3 regions of the Conexibacter stalactiti genome follow, and region 1 is predicted to be linked to each of the others. Evidence: riboswitches for the same ligand, from Rfam matches in the RefSeq annotation. Region 1 holds a riboswitch; each other region holds the start of a gene.
The links. A riboswitch is a leader RNA that binds a small molecule or an ion and turns the genes downstream of it on or off. The one in region 1 is predicted to bind cobalamin.
Positions count from the first base shown of each region.

Region 2: linked by a shared signal. The riboswitch ahead of R7226_RS07730 (prenyltransferase/squalene oxidase repeat-containing protein) and the one ahead of R7226_RS14455 (ABC transporter substrate-binding protein) in region 1 are both predicted to bind cobalamin.
Region 3: linked by a shared signal. The riboswitch ahead of R7226_RS28385 (hypothetical protein) and the one ahead of R7226_RS14455 (ABC transporter substrate-binding protein) in region 1 are both predicted to bind cobalamin.

Region 1 covers NZ_JAWSTH010000035.1:21,671-24,935, reverse strand. Annotated here, with positions in the region: gene R7226_RS14460 (class I SAM-dependent methyltransferase) at 1-528, opposite strand, end outside; gene R7226_RS14455 (ABC transporter substrate-binding protein) at 525-1,586, opposite strand; cobalamin riboswitch at 1,669-1,827, opposite strand; gene R7226_RS14450 (hypothetical protein) at 1,838-2,443, opposite strand; gene nagA (N-acetylglucosamine-6-phosphate deacetylase) at 2,556-3,265, opposite strand, start outside.
Region 2 covers NZ_JAWSTH010000014.1:4,850-8,114, reverse strand. Annotated here, with positions in the region: gene R7226_RS07740 (helix-turn-helix domain-containing protein) at 1-398, opposite strand, end outside; gene R7226_RS07735 (class I SAM-dependent methyltransferase) at 469-1,311, shown strand; cobalamin riboswitch at 1,359-1,519, shown strand; gene R7226_RS07730 (prenyltransferase/squalene oxidase repeat-containing protein) at 1,607-3,265, shown strand, end outside.
Region 3 covers NZ_JAWSTH010000132.1:10,884-14,148, forward strand. Annotated here, with positions in the region: gene R7226_RS28375 (phosphatase PAP2 family protein) at 1-835, shown strand, start outside; gene R7226_RS28380 (cob(I)yrinic acid a,c-diamide adenosyltransferase) at 890-1,453, opposite strand; cobalamin riboswitch at 1,557-1,693, shown strand; gene R7226_RS28385 (hypothetical protein) at 1,743-3,265, shown strand, end outside.

The DNA.
Region 1 (3,265 bases):
CGTCGGCGAGCGATCGTCGAAGCGGAAGTGGTCGCCGTTGAGCAGCAGCCCGCCGGGCGCCAGCAGCTCCGCCGCCTGCGTGTACACGCGCACGAGCTGGTCGGGGTTCAGCCAGTGCAGCGCCGTCGTCGAGACGCAGGCGTCCGGGGCAGCGTCGCCGAGCGCGGCGCTGACCGCCGCCGGCCAGCCGGCGTCGAGCAGGTCGCCGTCGAGCAGCGTCAGGCGGTCGCCGTGGCGCTCTCCGAGCGCCCGCCGCGCGACGTCGAGCAGCAGCGGGTCGTGGTCGATCCCGACCACGCGCGCGCCCGGCAGCGCGTCGAGCAGGCGCGCGCCGAGCGAGCCCGGCCCGCAGGCGAGGTCGACGACCAGCGGCGCCGGCCCGAGCGTCAGCTCCAGCACCTCGGCGATGACGCGGAAGCGGCCCTCGCGATCGGCGATGTACGCCGCCTGCTGGTCGTCCCAGCGCGCGAGCAGGTCGGCGGCGGCGATCGCCTCGTCCGCGGCCGGCGACCCCGGCGCGGCGCTCATCTGCCGGCCAGCCCGAGTCTGCGCAGCCCGTCGGCGACCGTCTCGACCGCGTCGACGTTGCGCAGCGACGGGTCCATGTCGGAGCCGGAGAGCACGATGTAGCGTCTGTTCCGGACGGCGGTCAGCCGCTTGGCGACCGCGTCGGACTCGAGGAATCTGATCTTCGCCTCAGCGCTGTCGCCCTCGTCGCCGCGCGTCAGGTCGGCCAGCACGAGCACGTCGGGATCGCGGTCGAGGATCGCCTCCCAGCCGATCTCCGGCCACAGCTGTCTGTTGTCGGCGAAGGCGTTTCTGGCGCCGATCGCGCGCGTGACGATCCCGGGCGCGCCGCAGCAGCCGGCGATGTACGGCGTCTTCGACGACGAGTACCACCACATCAGCGAGAGGTCCTCGGCGCCGAGGTCGCTCGACGCTCTCGCCATCCGCGCTCTCAGCGACTCGACCAGCGCCGCGCCTCTCTCCGGCACGCCGAAGATCCGCGAGACCTCCGCGATCTCCGTGTAGAGGTCGTCGAGCGTCAGCTCGTCGGCCTGCTGCGCGGTCTGTCCACCGCACTCGCTGGAGGACTGGTAGGTCGGCACACCGAGTCTCTCGAAGCGGTCGCGCGGGGCGACGCCCTCGTCGGTGAACGACCAGTCGAAGGTCGCGTAGACGAAGTCGGGCTCGACCTTCAGGACGCGCTCGAAGGAGGCGAAGTCTCTGCTGATGACCGGGACCTTCGCGTTCGCCGCCGCGAGCGCGGGCGTGACCGGGTCGCTCCAGGAGACGCTGCCGGCCATGCGGTCCTCGAGCCCCAGCGTCAGCAGCAGCTCGGTCGCCGGCTGGTTGATCGAGACGGCGCGCTCGGGCGCCCGCTCGACCACGACCTCGCGCGCGCAGTTCCTGAGCGTCACCGGGTAGCTGGTCGAGGGCGCGGCGGCCGTGGTCGCGGCGGCCGTGGGGCTGCCGGCGGCGGTCGCGGCGGGGCTGTCGCCGTCGGAGCCGCAGCCGGCGAGCAGGCCGGCGGCGAGCACGGCGACGGCGGAGAGCGTGGGGAGGGTGAGGGCGCGCGGGGACACGCTGGCCTTTCGATCTGGGACCCGGTCGCGGGGCCCGTTGTGGACGATCCGGCCGCCCGCTGCGATGCATGCGGAGGGCCGCAAGCCAGCAGGTCTTCGGGCTCGGGATCGTCCGGGTGGAGCGCCTTCCCAGACCGTTGCCGGTCCAGTGGCCGATGCTCCGCCCGTCCCCCATACCGCTGCGCGTCAGCTCCGGCTTCTCACCGGATTCCCTGACCCACGGGGTGGGTGCGACTGGCTCGCCCGGGACCCTACCGTGCGGCGCGCTCGGCCGCCGTGCGCGCGACGATCCGCAGCTGGGTGCGCAGCACGACCCCGATGAACGGCGACAGCGCCCGCCAGTAGCGCAGGAAGGCGCGGCGCGACTGCGGATCGGTCGCCAGCGTGCGGCACTCGTAGCTGACGAGCACGCGCCCGGCGCCGTACGGGCGCAGCGAGAAGCCGGCGGCGATCTTCGCGAGACCCGGGCGCTCGAAGCCGGCGAAGTCGCGCGCGTCGATCGTCTCCCAGCTCGTCTCCCCGGCCCAGAAGCGCCCGACGACGCCGATCGCGATCTCGTGCGGCGGCCGCTCGCCGAGCACCACCCACTCGCCGTGGGCGCCGAGATCTGCGAGCCGCATCGTCGCCGTCGGCGCGGGTGCCGGCAACGGGCGCCGGCGAACGGTCGAGACGACCCGCTCGCCGAGCGCGCGCAGTTGGAAGAGCGCCCGCACCGGCTGCTGCTCGGCGGTGCGCATGAAGTCGGCCGCGCGGACGGCGTCGTAGACCTGCGCGAGGTCGCCGTCGATCAGCAGGTGCTCGGTGCGGACCGCGTCGGCGTGAGGGATCAGTTCGTCGAGCAGGAGCGGGGCGGTCATGCCGTGAACTCTCGCGTGGACGCACGCGCTCGTCATCGGCGCGGCCTACGCGGCGACGGCCGTAGTTCTCCGCGCGGCCGGCGCGTCCGCGCGCGACGGCGCGGCCGGCGCGCTAGGACGCGACGCGCGCGGCTGCGTCGACCCACGCCCCGCGCGCCAGCACGCGCGTGAGCGCGAGGTCGCGGTCGAGCACGACGAGGTCGGCGTCGCGGCCGGGCGCGATCGAGCCCTTGCGATCGCCGATCCCGAGCAGCTCCGCCGGCGTCGTCGCGGCCATCCGCGCCGCGTCGGCGAGCGTCACGCCGCCGAACGCGACCGCATTGCGGACGGCGGCGTCCATCGTCAGCGTCGCGCCGGCGATCGTCGCGCTGCCGGGCAGCGTCGCGCGGCCGGTGCGGACGCGGATCGCGCGGTCGCCGAGGCGGTAGTCGCCGTCGGGCAGCCCGGTCGCCTCGATCGCGTCGGTCACGAGCACCGTCCGTGCCGCGCCCTTGCACCGCATCAGCAGCCGCACCGCGGCGGGGTCGACGTGGACCCCGTCGCAGATCACCTCGCAGGTCAGCTCGTCGCGGTCGAGCGCGGCGCCGAGCAGTCCGGGGTCGCGGTGGTGCAGCGGCCGCATCGCGTTGAAGGCGTGCGTGACGGCGCGCGCGCCGGCCTCGATCGCCGCGACCGCCTGGCCGTAGTCGGCATCGCTGTGCGCGAGCGAGACGAGCAGCCCGCGCGCGACGGCGCGGCGCGTCAGCTCCAGCGCCCCCGGCAGCTCGGGCGCGAGCGAGATCGAGCGCGGCGCACTGTGGCCGAGCAAGCGCTCGGCCGCGT
Region 2 (3,265 bases), on a different contig from region 1:
CGGATCGCGCCGGAAGCGGCGGCCTGCAGCAGGCGGCGGAACGTCGGGCATTCCATGTGGGTCGGCGCGGGACAGTCGGCGGCGTGGGCGATCGCGTCGCGCATCACGGTCAGCTCGCGGATCCGCTCGTCCAGCTCGGCGGCCTTCGCGGCGAGCATGTCGCGATCGAGGCGCGGGCTGCCGTCGGCGGCGAACATGAGCGCGATCTCGTCGAGTGAGAAGCCGGCGGCGCGGCCCATCGCGATCAGCGCCAGGCGCTCGACCACGGCGGCGTCGAACTGGCGGCGCTGGCCGCGCCGGCCGATCGAGGCGATCAGGCCCTTCTGCTCGTAGAAGCGCAGCGCCGAGGCGGGCAGACCGGAGCGCTTCATCACCTCGCCGATGTCCAATTCGCTCATCCGCTTGACCTCAAGTCGACTTGAGCTGGCACTGTAGCCGTACCGCCCCGAGGAAAGCGAGACGACGACGATGAACGAGACGCGACAGACCGAGGACGAGCACGCGGCGCTGTGGAACGGTCGCTCAGGATGCGTCTGGGTGGACGCGCGGGAGCAGCTCGACGGCCTCTTCCAGCCGTTCGAGGAGCTGCTGGCGGATGTGGTCGCGGCGCGGCCGGAGAGCCGCGTGCTCGACGTCGGCTGCGGAACCGGCGCCACGACGCTCGCGGCGGTGCGACGGCTCGGGCCGCGCGGCAGCTGCACTGGCATCGACATCTCCGCTCCGATGCTCGCCGCCGCCAGAGAGCGGGCCGAGGCAGCGGGCCTCTCGGCGCGCTTCGTGCTCGGGGACGCCCAGACCCATCCGTTCGAGCCGGCGAGCTTCGACCTGCTGATCTCCCGTTTCGGCGTGATGTTCTTCGCTGACCCGGTCGCGGCGTTCGCGAACCTGCGGCGCGCGGCGGCTGACGGCGCCGAGCTGCGTTTCATCGCCTGGCGCGGCCCGGCCGAGAACCCCTTCATGACGACCGCCGCGCGAGCCGCCGCGCCGCTGCTGCCGGACCTGCCGGTGAGCGAGCCGGATGCGCCGGGCCAGTTCGGGTTCGCCGACCCCGACCGCGTCCGCGGGATCCTCGCCGACGGCGGTTGGAGCGCGATCGACCTCCAGCCGCTCGACGTCACGCTCACGATGCCGGCATCGCAGCTCGTCCCCTACGTGACCCGGCTCGGCCCCGTCGGCATCGCGCTGAAGGAGCAGGACGAACAGACCCGCGCGCGGGTCGTCGAGTCGGTCCGCCCTGCCTTCGACCCATACGTCGACGGCGACACGGTCCGCTTCACCGCCGCCTGCTGGACGATCGGGGCGCGGGCCTAGCCGCTCTGGCGCGGGTCGCGGGCGGGCCGGTGTAGGGTTCCGCCCGCGAGTCGATCGCACCCGAAGCACAAGGGTCAGGGAATCCGGTCTGAATCCGGAGCTGGCGCGCAGCGGTGGGGATGCGAGGCGACGGTTCGACATGCCACTGGAGCGATGCTCCGGGAAGGCGAGCCGCCGCAGGCATCCAAGCCCGAAAACCTGTCGACTCGGCCCACGCTGCCCATAGGCCGCGCGGGTTCCGCCAACGCGGCCTCGCGCAACGGGCCGTTCGGAGCAGAGGAGCAGGAACCGAGTCGTGCCGCCTCATCCGCAGGTCCCGCAGCGGGCGCGTGCCGCCCCGCGACGCCCGTCGGCGCTCGTCTTGCTGCTCGTGCTGCTGGCCGCGACGGTCGCGGCGCTGTCGCTGCTCGCGAGCGGTCCCGCCCCGGCGCAGTCGGGCGACCGGGTGCTCGACGGCACGGTCGCCTACATGCAGCAGCACCAGCGCAGAGACGGCTGCTTCCCGATGGTTCCAGGCGGCGAGGCCGACCCGGTCACGGCCAGCCCGTGGACGGCGCTGGCGCTCGCGGCTGCCGGGGTCAACCCGCGCGAGCAGTTCCGCCCCGACGGCTACCGCTCGGTCTTCGACTGCATCGAGGCCGCCGCCGGCCAGCTCGCGAACACGACCGACCTCGAGCGCACGCTGCTGGTCGTCAACGCCGCCGGCACCGACCCGCGCGCCTTCGGCGGCGTCGACCTCGTCGCGGGCATCCTGCGCCAGCAGCGGGACAGCGGCGCCTTCTCGCGCACCTTCGGCAGCGCCGGCGCCGACTCCCCCGTCAACACGACGGTCTTCGCGATCCTCTCGCTCTCGCTCGTCAGAGAGCCGGCCGTCGAGGCGGCGATCGGCCGCGCGGCCGACTGGCTGCTGACCGCGCAGAACGACAGCGGCAGCTGGTCCGACGTCGCCGCGCACACGAACGAGAGCACGGACATGACCGGCGCGGCGCTGCAGGCGCTGCGCGCGGCCGGCCGGGTCGGCGCGGGTGCGGGCACCGAGCACGGGCCCTCGCGCGCGGCGGTCGACAGAGCGCTCGCGTGGCTGCGCACGCTGCAGCGCGATGACGGCGGCTTCCCGCTGCTGCTGCGCGAGCAGACCGGCAACTCCGGCTCGACCGCGTGGGTCGCCCAAGGGCTGTGGGCGGTCGGCGAAGACCCTCGCGCGTGGGTCAGATCCGGCCGCAGCATGCTCGACTTCCTCGCCTCGCTGCAGCGCGACGACGGCCACATCGCCTGGAAGGCCGACAACGACGCCAGCCCGATGTGGATGACGTCGTACTCGCTGCCGGCATACAGCGGCCGCTACCTGCCGATCGCCGCGATCCCCCCGAGCGGCAGGTCGCCCGACCCGCGCAACGCGCCCTCGCCCGAGAGACCGGCCGGCGGGACCGGCGGCGGCAGCGGCGGCGACGAGCGCGCGCCCGGCGGCGGCGTGCTGGCGGGCGGCGGCGGCGAGGGCGCGCCGAACTTCAGCCGCCCGCGGCCGGACAGCAAGGGCGCGACGATCGGCGGCGTGCGGCAGACGCGCGTGACCCGCGCGACGCCCAGACGCGGCCGCGAGCGCACCCAGGCGCAGCAGGACCGCGACGCCGCCGACAGCGATCCGGGGGTGGCGGACGAGCCGGATGAGCCGGACGCCGCGCCCGCGCCGGAGAGCGCCGATGAACCCGGCGCTGCCCCCGGCCCCGGCGACGGCCGCGACGCGTCGCAGCACGGCGACAGCGACGGCGGTGAGCGGGTGACCGGCCTCGTCGTCGGCGGCGGCACCGCGGCCGGCGCGGACGGCGGCGCGCTCGCCGGGGCCTACGGGCTGCGCGGCGCCGAGCGCGGCGGCGACACCGGCCCGCAGCTCGCCCTTGCGATCGCGACAGCCCTGCTGATGGCCGCCGCCGGCGGCGGCCTGTGGGAGCGGCGG
Region 3 (3,265 bases), on a different contig from region 1:
AACGCAGCTCGCGCTCGCGGGCGCCGCGGCGATCGCGGCGCTGCTGCCGCTCGTCTACCTGGCGGTCGTCTTCGTCGGCCCCGTGCACCACCTCGACGCCGTCGTGCTGCAGGGCTTCCGCAACCTCGACGGCCCGCGCGTCCATCCGGTCGCGCAGTTCATCGCGACGCTCTGCGACCCGGACACGTTCGTCTGGTTCGTCGCGGCGCTCGTCGTCGTCGCGCTGCTGCGGCGCAGACCGCGCACCGCGGCCGCCGTCGCGATCGTGCTGCTCGGCGCCAACGTCACCACGCAGCTGCTGAAGCCGGCGCTCGCGAGCGACCGCTGGTCGTCGCTGCTGGTCGACGGCGGCCAGATCCTGCCGGCGGCATGGCCGAGCGGCCATGCGACCGCGTCGATGTCGATCGCGCTCTGCGCGGTGCTCGTCGCCCCGGCGCGGTGGCGCCCGTGGGTCGGGGCGCTCGGCGCCGTCTTCGCCGTCGCGGTCACCTTCTCGTTCCTGACGCTCTCGTGGCACTACCCCAGCGACGTGCTGGGCGGCTTCCTCGTCGCGACGCTGTGGGCGCTGCTGGCGGTCGCGGTGCTGTCGTGGGCGCAGTCGCGCTGGCCGCTGCGCAGCGCCGACGGCGACGCGCCGCCGCTGCGCGAGACGCTCGCGCCGGCCGGCGTGACGGCCGTCAGCGCCGCGCTGCTCAGCGCGATGGTGCTGCTCGCGCGACCCGAGCAGGTCGTCTCCTATGCGCAGGAGCACACCGTCTTCGTCTTCGGCGCCGGCGCGCTGGCGGCCGTCGCGCTCGCGCTCGCGGCCGCGCTCAGCGTGCTGACGCGGCGCTGAGGGCGCGGCCGCCTCAGCGCGCGGCCGGCGCGGTCGAGGCGCTGAGCGCGCCGCCTACTGCTGCTGCTGGCCGGCGCCCGGCTGCCACAGCGGCTCCTCGCTGCCGTTGGCGCCGCGGCTGAGGATGAAGAGCAGGTCGGAGAGGCGGTTGAGGTAGCGCACGACCTGCTCGCCCAGCTCGTCGCCGCAGGCGATCGCGGCGCGCTCGGCGCGGCGGCAGACGGTGCGGCAGACGTGCAGCTGCGCCGCGCCCGGCGTCCCGCCCGGGAGCACGAACGAGCGCAGCGGCGCAAGCGTCGCGTTGACCTCGTCGCAGCGCTCCTCCAGCCACGCCGTCTGCTCGGGCTGCACGCGCAGCCGCTCCTTGTCGCCGCCGTGCGGGACGGCGACGTCGGCGCCGACGTCGAAGAGGTCGTTCTGGATCCGTCTCAGCCACTCGACGTATCGCGGCGGCAGTCCGGGGGTGGCGATCGCCACGCCGAGATGGGCGTTCAGCTCGTCGACGGTGCCGTACGCCTCGATCCGCGGGTGCGTCTTCGGCACGCGGCTCATGTCGCCGAGGTGCGTCTCGCCGCTGTCGCCGAGACGCGTGTAGATGCGCGTCAGATTGACGGTCATCTGGAGCACTCTACCCCTGCTTCGGCGGCTGGCAAGCCGCTCTGCAACGTCGTCGCGGCGGCCTGAGCGCTACCATCGGCGCCGTTCAAGGTCGGTGGCGATGGGAAGTCCGGTGCGAATCCGGCGCGGACCCGCCACTGTGATCGGGGAAGCCGTTCGCAGGCGCCGCACGGGCGCCGGCCACCGGAAGGCCAATGGCACCGGGAAGGCGCGAGACGGTCGGCCCGAGAGCCAGGAGACAGAGCCCCCGGCCGCTGACTCAGACGCCCTCGCGGAAAGGGGTGCACAGATGTCCCGCACGATCCTCGGCTCCTTGATCGGAGCGCTCGCCGTGACCGCGCTCGCGGCGCCGCTCGCTGATGCCGCCGGGCGCCCGGCGGACGTGACGGTGCGCGTCGAGGGTCCCCGCGGGACGCTCGTCGACACGCCGGTCACGACGACCACCGCCGCCGTCGTCAAGGACGGCGACAGAGCCCACGCCTGCAGCGGCACGAGCGCCGCCGGCGCGCTGGAGCAGGCGACCGAGGGGGAGTGGACGGCCTCCTACTTCAGAGGGCTCGGCTACGCCGTCGACGCGATCGACGGCGTCAGACCGGCCAGCGCCAACGACTACTGGACGCTGTGGGTCAACGACAGATCGTCGCTGACCGGCCTCTGCGACACCGAGCTGCAGGACGGCGACGAGCTGCTGCTGTTCGTCTGCACCAGCGGCCCCGACTTCAACTGCACCAACGCGCCGCTGGGGCTGGTCGCGCCGCGCACGCGCAACGCCAGACCGACCGTCCAGGTCATCTCCTTCGGCCCCGACGGCAGAACGACGCCGGCCGCCGGCGCGACCGTCAGCGGCGGCGCCGCGCCGGTCAGAGCGGATGCGCAGGGCAACGCGCGCGTGACGCTGAAGCGCGGCGAGAGCACGCTGCGTGCGACGCGCACGGGCAGCACGCCGTCCGCGCGCCTCTTCTGCGCCGACGGTCGCTGCGGCAGCAGCGACCGCACGCCGCCGCTGCTGTCGGTGCGCGGGATCTCCGACGGGCAGACGTTCGCCCCGGCGCGCGCGCCACGCGCGCTGCGCGGCGTCGCCAGAGGGCTCGACGGCGGGATCGTCGAGCTGCGGCTGGCACGTCGCCACGACGGTCGCTGCACCGCGTACGTCGGCCGCATCGAGGATTTCGTCAGATGTCCCAGGAGAGGCGCGCCTTGGTTCCAGGCGGCCGACCGCGAACGCTGGTCCTACCTGCTGCCGGCGCGGCTGGCGCCCGGCCGCTACACGCTCGGCGTGATCGCCGCCGACGGCGCCGGCAACAGCGCCAAGCCGCTCGTCGTCCGCTTCACCGTGGCCGAGCGGGCGGCGGCGAGCGCCGCGGTCGCATCTGGCGCACACGCCGTGCCCGGCACGCCCGGCGCCGTCGTCCACGCCGCGGCCGCCCCGCGCGTCCCCGTCCGCGTCGTCGGCGCGAGCGGCAGCACGCTCGCGCGCCGCACCGTCGCCGCGAGCGCGACTACCGCGGGCGTCGGGCGCAAGCGCTGCGCCGTCGCGGGCGGCACGCCGCTGGCCGCGCTCCTCGCCGTCGCCCACGGCGGCGGCCCGTCGGTCAAACTCGCCGACTTCGGCTCCTGCGGCCGCCGCGCCGCGGACGGCAGCGGCCTCTACGTCACGTCGATCGCCGGCAAGCGCGCCGCCGGTCAGGCCGGCTGGGTCTACGCCGTCGGCGGCCGCCTCGGCAGCGCCGGCGCCGCCGATCCGTCGGGCCCGTTCGGCAGCGGTCTGCTGAAGGGCGGCCAGTCGGTCGTCTGGTTCTGGTGCAAGCGGGC